Regions from separate parts of the Paenibacillus cisolokensis genome, predicted to be linked through region 2. Evidence: predicted binding sites of a transcription regulator. Region 2 holds the regulator's gene; the other holds the start of a gene.
What was found. Region 2 encodes LexA, which represses DNA repair genes until DNA is damaged. Its sites were predicted from a motif close to CGAACATATGTTCG; they were not measured.
Positions count from the first base shown of each region.

Region 1: a site for LexA is predicted at 2,211-2,224, ahead of ABEV74_RS06470 (DNA polymerase IV). Genes of this name have one in related genera too.

Region 1 is NZ_JBCNFP010000032.1:8,298-12,450, forward strand. It holds gene ABEV74_RS06460 (L,D-transpeptidase family protein) at 1-440, opposite strand, end outside; gene ABEV74_RS06465 (ferredoxin) at 579-815, opposite strand; gene ABEV74_RS06470 (DNA polymerase IV) at 923-2,191, opposite strand; gene cimA (citramalate synthase) at 2,402-4,012, shown strand; gene ABEV74_RS06480 (TlpA family protein disulfide reductase) at 4,116-4,153, opposite strand, start outside.
Region 2 is NZ_JBCNFP010000056.1:27,051-31,203, forward strand. It holds gene ABEV74_RS09580 (hypothetical protein) at 1-99, opposite strand, end outside; gene ABEV74_RS09585 (DUF896 domain-containing protein) at 142-339, opposite strand; gene ABEV74_RS09590 (LysM peptidoglycan-binding domain-containing protein) at 505-885, opposite strand; gene lexA (transcriptional repressor LexA) at 1,077-1,697, shown strand; gene glnA (type I glutamate--ammonia ligase) at 3,132-4,153, opposite strand, start outside.

The DNA.
Region 1 (4,153 bases), on a different contig from region 2:
GCAAAGGCTACGGCAAGCCCGGCGGCCGTGCCCATGCTCCACGCTTCTTCCCCTTCCGTCAGGCGCTGCCTCCCCTGCCCTTCCTCAACCGTCTCGCCGGGCCTTAGCTCCGCGGGACCGATTCGCTCCTCCGGTGCGGCGGGAGAGCCGGTCAGGCCGAGCAGCAGCAGCGCGGCGACGAGCATAGCGCGGCGCAAGGCCGTCCGCCGCTTGCGCCGGCGGTTCCATTCTCCGATCAGCACTTCCGGTTCGTCGGCCAGCGGATGCCGCTTCCGTTCGAACGCCTCGAACACATCGCCGGATTGCAGGAAGCAGTAGTTCGCCTTCGCTTCCTTGCCCCGCTCTTCGTAAGCTTTCCCAAGCAAATACCAGGCCATCCGGTTGTCGGGATGCTTGCTGACATAAGTTTTCAAATAATCGATATCGGTCGAGCCTTCCATTCGCGCCCCCCGCCGTTTCCTCTTTTATCATAAGTATCGGCATTCCGGCCGGGATCGTAAATCGAACAGAAAAAAAAACTGCTCCCTCATGCCCGGAAAGGGAAAGGAGCAGGCTTCGCAAGCCGATTGATGCGTCATTCAGTTGTCGAAAGGCTCGTCCGCGATTTTGATCGAATCGGTCGGGCAGCCGTCCGCAGCGTCTTGCAGATCGTCGTACAGATCTTCCGGAATTTCCGTCACGCCGCGGTTGTTGTCTCCTCCGTAGATGACTTCCGCCAGACCGTCATCGTCGTAATCGTAAATATCGGGAGCCGTCGCTCCGCAAGCGCCGCACGCGATGCATGTATCTTTGTCTACCCAGGTAAATTTGGCCAATGGTGTTCCCTCCTCGAATTCCCCTTGCCGCCTTACTTTCTGTTTCTATTTCAGGAAGCAATTCTATGCGTCAAATACGACCAAAGTTCATAGCTTTTCTGGTCTTTTCATTCCTCACTATATAACAAATGCTCGTCCATTTGCAAGGATGTTCCGCGAATTCGTTTATTGCGGATGAGCGCCGACGGATCGTCGCCGAGCATGCCGGCCGTCAACACCGCATCCTCGCCGTACTTGTCACGCAGCTGATCCATCGCTCTCGTCAGCGCCTCCTTCCGCGGCTGCTCCCGGTAGCTGAACAGATCGAGCTGTACGGCCGTTTCTTCGCGCGGCGTCAAATTTTGCAGTGTGACGCCGAGCAGACGGGCGGGCTCTCCTTCCGGCCAATGCCGGTCGAACAGCCGGCAAGCGGCGGCATAGATGTCGGCGGTCGTTTCGGTCGGCGATTCGAGCGTCTCCGAACGGGTAATCGTCGACATGTCCGGCCGGCGCACCGTAATTTGCACCGTCGACGCCATCAGCTTCTGCCGCCGCATACGGCGCGCCGTCTGATCGGCCAGGTTAAGCAGCACCCGATGCGCTTCCGCTCTCTCCCGCACATCGCTCGGCAGCGTCGTCGTATGGCCGATCGATTTATTGCGCCCGCGCACCGGCTGCACCGGCGAATGATCGATGCCGTGCGCCGCATTTTTCATCCATGAGCCGTACACCCCGAAATACCGGATCAGCAGCTCCTCGTCGGCGGCCGCGAGCTCCCCGATCGTGCGAATGTTCAGTTTGCGCAGCTTGGCCGCCGTCTTCCCCCCGATGCCGAACAGCGCCTCGCACGGCTTGTTCCACAGCAGGCGCGGCACGTCGCGGATGCGCAGCACGGTCAGCCCGTTAGGCTTGCGCATGTCCGAAGCCATTTTCGCCAGCAGCTTGTTCGGCGCGACCCCGATCGAACAGGGCAGCTGCCATTCCGTCCGGATGCGGCGCTGGATCGTCTCGGCGATGGCGAGCGGTTCTCCGAACGCCCCGGAGCCGGTAATGTCCAGGTAACATTCGTCGATGCTCGTCGCCTCCACAAGCGGCGTATACTGCCGCGCTATATCCATAAATCCGCGCGAGTATTTGCGGTACAGGTCGAAATCCGGTCGGATGAGCACAAGCTCGGGACATTGCCGGAGCGCCTGGCGGACCGTCATCCCGGTCTTGACCCCCCGGCGGCGGGCGGCGTAGGACGACGTGACGACGATTCCTTTGCGCAGCTCCACGCTTCCCGCCACCGCCGTCGGCTTGTCCTTGTAGGCTTCCGGGTCTTCCGCTTCATGCACGGAGCAATAGAAAGCATTCATATCGATATGCAAAATAATGCGCCCGCCAGCCTTGGCCATGCTCTCTTCCCCTTCCTTCCGAATATACGTTCCGGTTTTCTGCGATTGATTTCAGCATACCGAAGCCGCTCCGGTTAATCAACCGGAAAAGGCGGCTGAAACCCTTCTACTTTTCGTCCCTGTAGTGCTATAATAGGGAATATTGACCGGAGAACGGCTTTTTTCGCCATTAATCCGGCTTCGTGAATGAAATGAGGAGGCGTCCCGGAAATGACCAATGCCATTTCGATTTTTGACACAACGCTGCGCGACGGCACGCAAGGAGAAGGGATCAGCCTGTCGGCCGACGATAAACTGAAAATCGCCCAGAAACTCGACGCATTGGGCGTCCACTATATAGAAGGCGGCAATCCGGGCAGCAACGGCAAAGACATCGAATTTTTCCAACGGGTCAAATCCCTGAACCTGCGGGCGAAAATTACCGCATTCGGAAGCACGCGGCGCAAAAACGCGCAAGCCGAGCGCGACGCGAGCCTGCTTCGCATCATCGAGTCGGGCGTGCCGGCCGCGACGCTCGTCGGCAAGACATGGGATTTTCACGTCCATACTGCGCTGCAGACGACGCTGGAAGAAAATCTCGCCATGATCTACGATTCCATCGCCTTTCTGAAAAGCCGCGGGATCGAAGCGATATTCGATGCGGAGCACTTCTTCGACGGGTTCAAGCATAACCCGGACTACGCCCTTGCCGCGCTGCGCAAGGCGCAGGAAGCGGGCGCCGATTGGCTCGTTCTGTGCGATACGAATGGCGGAACGCTGCCGGGCGAAATTTACGATATCGTGACCCGCGTCTGCGGCGAGCTGAAGACGCCGATCGGCATTCATACCCATAACGACTGCGAGCTTGCCGTCGCCAACTCGCTCGCGGCCGTACAAGCCGGCGCAAAGCAAGTCCAGGGGACGATCAACGGTTACGGCGAACGGTGCGGCAACGCCAATCTATGCTCGATTATCCCGACCCTGCAGCTGAAAATGAACTATTCGTGCATTTCGGCCGAGCAGCTGCAGCAGCTGACGAGCACCGCCCGTTATGTCAGCGAAATCGCCAATGTCGCGATGCCGGTCGGCCAGCCGTACGTCGGCAACGCCGCTTTTGCCCACAAGGGCGGCATTCACGTATCGGCGATTTTGAAGGATTCCAAAACGTACGAGCATATCAAGCCGGAGCTGGTCGGCAACAAGCAGCGCATTCTCGTGTCCGAACTGGCCGGACAAAGCAACATCATTTCCAAAGCGCAGGAGCTCGGGCTCGATATTACGGCCAACAACGACAAAACGAAGGAAATTATCGACCGCATCAAAGATCTGGAGCATCAGGGCTACCAGTTCGAAGGGGCCGATGCTTCGCTGGAACTTTTGCTTCGCGAAGCGTTCGCAGAAGTACCCGTCATATTCGAGCTGGAATCGCTGAAGCTGCTTGTGGAGAAATCGAAGGATCATATGGTGTCCGAAGCGATCGTCAAAATTACGGTCGGCGGCGAGAGCGTCTATACGGTAGCCGAGGGCAACGGTCCGGTCAATGCGCTCGACCATGCGCTGCGCAAGGCGCTCGTGCAATTTTATCCGAAAATCAACGACATCCATCTCACAGACTATAAGGTCAGAGTGATCGACGAGAAAGATGCGACGGCGGCCAAGGTGCGCGTCCTCATCCAATCGACCGACTTCCAGAACACATGGAGCACGGTCGGCGTGTCCAGCAACGTCATCGAGGCCAGCTGGGAGGCGCTCGTCGACAGTTTCCGCTATGCGTTAATCGGGATGGAGCCCGTCGAAGTTTCGACCCCGGTACGCGAACAGCTCGGATTGGTCAACCATTAAAAGGCCGCGCGCCTATACCGCACATTCAAACGAACAAGGGCTGCGCCTGTATCGTCACGGCAGACAATACGGGCGCAGCCCTTGCTGCGTCTTCCCCGCCGGTTCAAGAGGCGGACAAGTGCTGTTCGATTATCGCTTTCC
Region 2 (4,153 bases):
ATCGGCTGCGGGCGTCATTGCTTTAAGCCCCTGTTTTTTTCTCGCTTTGTTCAATTGCGCGGAATTTTTGCGCACCTTGCGCTCCCACGTTCGCGACACGAATCATTTCCTCCCTGTTATGGATGAAGCGGTTTCGGCGTGCTAATGCTTGACCGAAGGCCGGTCCTCTTCGTCCGCCCACTTGATCGAATCGAGCTGATTGCGGAAATTGCGTCTGAAGTTCGCAAGATATTGCTGCCTGAGCTTGTCCCGTTCCACTATTTCCTCTTCGCTCAACCCGACGCTTTTCTGTTTGCGGGACAGCTCGTTGATCCGGGCGATCAGTTTCTCCACCTGCACTCACTCCTCTCCTGCTTCGCCGGAACTATCTATTACTTTGACATCTTCTTATATCCATTGTCAAGGCAGCGGGAAAGCAAGGGCAATTAAAAACGACCGGTCTTCACACCGGCCGAATATTCCGCAGGTCCGGAGTCAGGGAACCGTCTGTCCCAAGCCTGCGGCTCATCGCAGATCGGGCACGATCAGCGACATTCCCGGCACGATGTTGGACGAATCCAAACCGTTGCGCTTCTTCAGTTCATAAATGCGCCTTTGAATGTCGCCGTTCCCGTCCGGATGGGCCAGCGCGATGCTCCAAAGCGTGTCGCCTGGAGCGACGATAATCGTCTTCTCTCCCGCACCGGCAGGCTTCGGGGATACGCCGGAAGCGTCCGATACCCAGAATGAAAAAGCAATGGACAAAAACGCCAGCAGCGCCAGCGCGGCGAGAAGCCGGACGAAGCCCTTGCCAACGGTTGCCGTACCTGTCCGGGAAAGCGCTACGCAATTCTTTTTCCGATCTCTGTCATATATGCTGCGGTACGTTGTCGTATGAATCGTCATCGTTCAACACCCCAAACATTTGTTCTGTAATCAGAATATATCACGAACATATGTTTGAGGTCAATCGGTTTTCAGAACATTTGTTCCTAATTTTTTATGAAAATGCGAACCCATGTTTCTCGAACTTATGTTTGTACGAACTCGGGTTCTATGTTAGAATAGTAACCAAATCAACTAATGGAGTGATGACGGTGTCGAAGATTTCCAACCGCCAGCAGGCAATTCTTGAGTTCATCAAGAACGAAGTACGGGAGAAAGGCTATCCGCCTTCCGTCCGTGAAATTGGCGAAGCGGTGGGACTAGCCTCCAGCTCAACCGTACACGGTCATCTGGACCGGTTGGAGAAGAAAGGGCTCATCCGCCGGGACCCCACCAAACCGCGCGCCATCGAAATTCTCGATCAGGACGAGAACGAAATTCCGTTTCCGGTCGCCGTGGCCAAAGTCCCCGTTGTCGGGAAAGTAACGGCGGGCGTACCGATTACGGCTACGGAGAACATTGAGGACTATTTTCCGCTCCCCGCCCATTTCGTAGGGGATCATGAAGTATTCATACTTAATGTCGTCGGTGACAGCATGATCGAAGCCGGCATTCACGACGGCGATTACGTCATCGTCAGGCAGCAATCGACGGCCAACAACGGCGACATCGTCGTGGCGATGAACGAAGATGACGAAGCGACCGTCAAAACGTTCTATAAGGAGCGCGATCATATCCGGTTGCAGCCGGAAAACTCGACGATGGAACCGATATTGCTGAAAAACGTCACCATTCTCGGGAAAGTCATCGGCTTGTTCCGGGACATCCATTAATCGGACCGCCGTCCCTCATCGGCTTGTTTCGGGACATCCATAACCGGACCGCCGCTTTTATGCGGGAATCCCGTTTACCGATTTTTAAATCGGAATCACTATCGAACACCAGACAACCACCATCACCGCTTTGGACGGTAATGGTGGTTGTCTTTTGTTTCGCGCCCATCGCATGTTCGGCAAAGACAACAGGATGGCGACCAGGCTTCCGCTGTGCGTCCGATTGCGAACCTCGAAGGCCCTATTCGCCAGCGTCACCCCCACCGTACGACTGATTGTGACCTCCAAGGCCTTATTCGCTCGAACTATCCTCGCTGTGCGTCCAATTGCGAACTTCCAGGGCTTTATTCGCTCGCGCCATTGCCACCAATCCTGAAATTGCTTGCTTTACTCCGGCTCCGCGGCTGCTGGAATCTGAAAGATACAAGCCTTGTAAAATAAGAAAAACGCCTGACGGCGTCTCTGTCTAAGGACGATACTGTTTCGCTATAAATGCTTATATGAACAAAAGACGACATGGCGGCCAGGGCTCAATTCGCCCTCGCCCCGCTGTGAACTGCCACCTGTCCCGAAATTGCTTTACTCCGGCTCCGCGGCGGCCAGCATCCGGAAGATAGAAACCCAATAAAAGAACAAAGCTGCAAAAGTGCAACTTTTTCAGGGATAAAATAACCAAAACAGGAAAATTTCTGCGATAATGCAGTTTTTTTGATCCGTTCAAGCCAGACAAGCGAAAATCGCCAAAAATTACTGTATTTTGGCAGGATTTTTCGCTATAGTCATCTATTCGGGCCCAAATTCCTGTACTTTTGCAGCTTTTTCGCCAAAGCAATCTGCCGGGAGACAGAGGCGCTGAAGGCGAGGCACACCGACGGACGTGCGACGATTTGACGGAAGGCGAGGCACACCGACGGACGTGCGACGATTTGACGGAAGGCGCGGACAGTTAGGCAGGCAAATAGGAAGTGAGTTTTATACTTTCTTTAATGTTTAAGAGAAACTCCAAGCGGAGTCTTTCGAGAATTATCGGCCATGTTTAAGCGGAAGTATATGGTCATTAACGTCATTAACGCTAGTAAGGCCATTAACGCTAATTACGTCAGTAACGCTACACCAGTAACACCTTACGCCAGTAACGCCAGTAACGCCAATTACGCCAACAACTATCAACGGGCATTTTGTGAGCCAATGCAGGTTATCCCGCACCAACTCCAAAATGCCCGCAAATGGTAAATCCGCAATCCCTGATGTTGATTCCGTAATGCCTGCAAATCCGTATGCCAAACGTTAGTCCCGCAAACCTTACACGTTGACTCCGTATGCCAACGTTGATTCCGCAAACCCTAAACGTTAAATCAAAGTATGCCCAAACGGTGTTTCCTAAAACCCTAAACGTTGAACCCTTAATCCCTAGCGAGACATGGCATTAGACCATCAATACAACGTCAAATATTGATCGCGTTCCCACTGATGCACTTGCGTGCGGTACATATCCCATTCGATTTCTTTCAGTTCGTAGAAATGGGCCAGAGCGTGGTCGCCGAGAGCGTCGCAAATGACTTCATCGCGCAGCAATTCGGAGAGCGCTTCTTTCAAATCGGCCGGCAGACTCGGGATCCCTTCTTCGATCCGCTCTTCTTCGGTCATGACATAAATGTTGCGGTCGGTCGGCGCAGGCAGCGGCAGCTTGTTGCGGATGCCGTCAAGCCCGGCTTTCAGCATGACAGCGAGCGCCAGATACGGGTTGGCCGCCGGGTCGGGATTGCGCACCTCTACACGGGTGCTGAGCCCGCGGGATGCCGGAATCCGGATCATCGGGCTCCGGTTGCTTGCGGACCAGGCTACATAGCAGGGCGCTTCGTAGCCCGGAACGAGACGCTTGTAGGAGTTGACCGTCGGATTCGTAATGGCGGCGATCGCACGGGCATGCTTCAAGATGCCTGCCATATAATGACGCGCCGTATCGCTGAGACCGAGCTTATCGTCCTTGTCGTAGAACGCGTTCGTGCCGCCGACAAACAGCGACTGATGGCAGTGCATGCCGGAACCGTTCACGCCGTAAAGCGGCTTCGGCATAAACGTCGCATGCAGGCCGTGCTGGCGCGCGATCGTTTTGACAACCAGCTTGAACGTTTGGATCTGGTCTGCCGCTTTCACCGCATCGGCGTATTTAAAGTCGATTTCGTGCTGACCGGGAGCCACTTCATGGTGGGACGCTTCGATTTCGAAGCCCATCTCTTCCAGCGTCAGTACAATTTCGCGGCGGCAGTTCTCGCCGAGATCGGTGGGCGCAAGGTCAAAATATCCGCCCTGATCGTTCAGTTCGGTCGTCGGATCGCCTTTCTCATCGGTTTTGAACAGGAAAAACTCCGGCTCCGGTCCGACGTTCATCGCCGTAAAGCCGAGTTCTTCCGCTTCCCGCAGCACGCGCTTCAGAATGCCGCGCGGATCGCCGG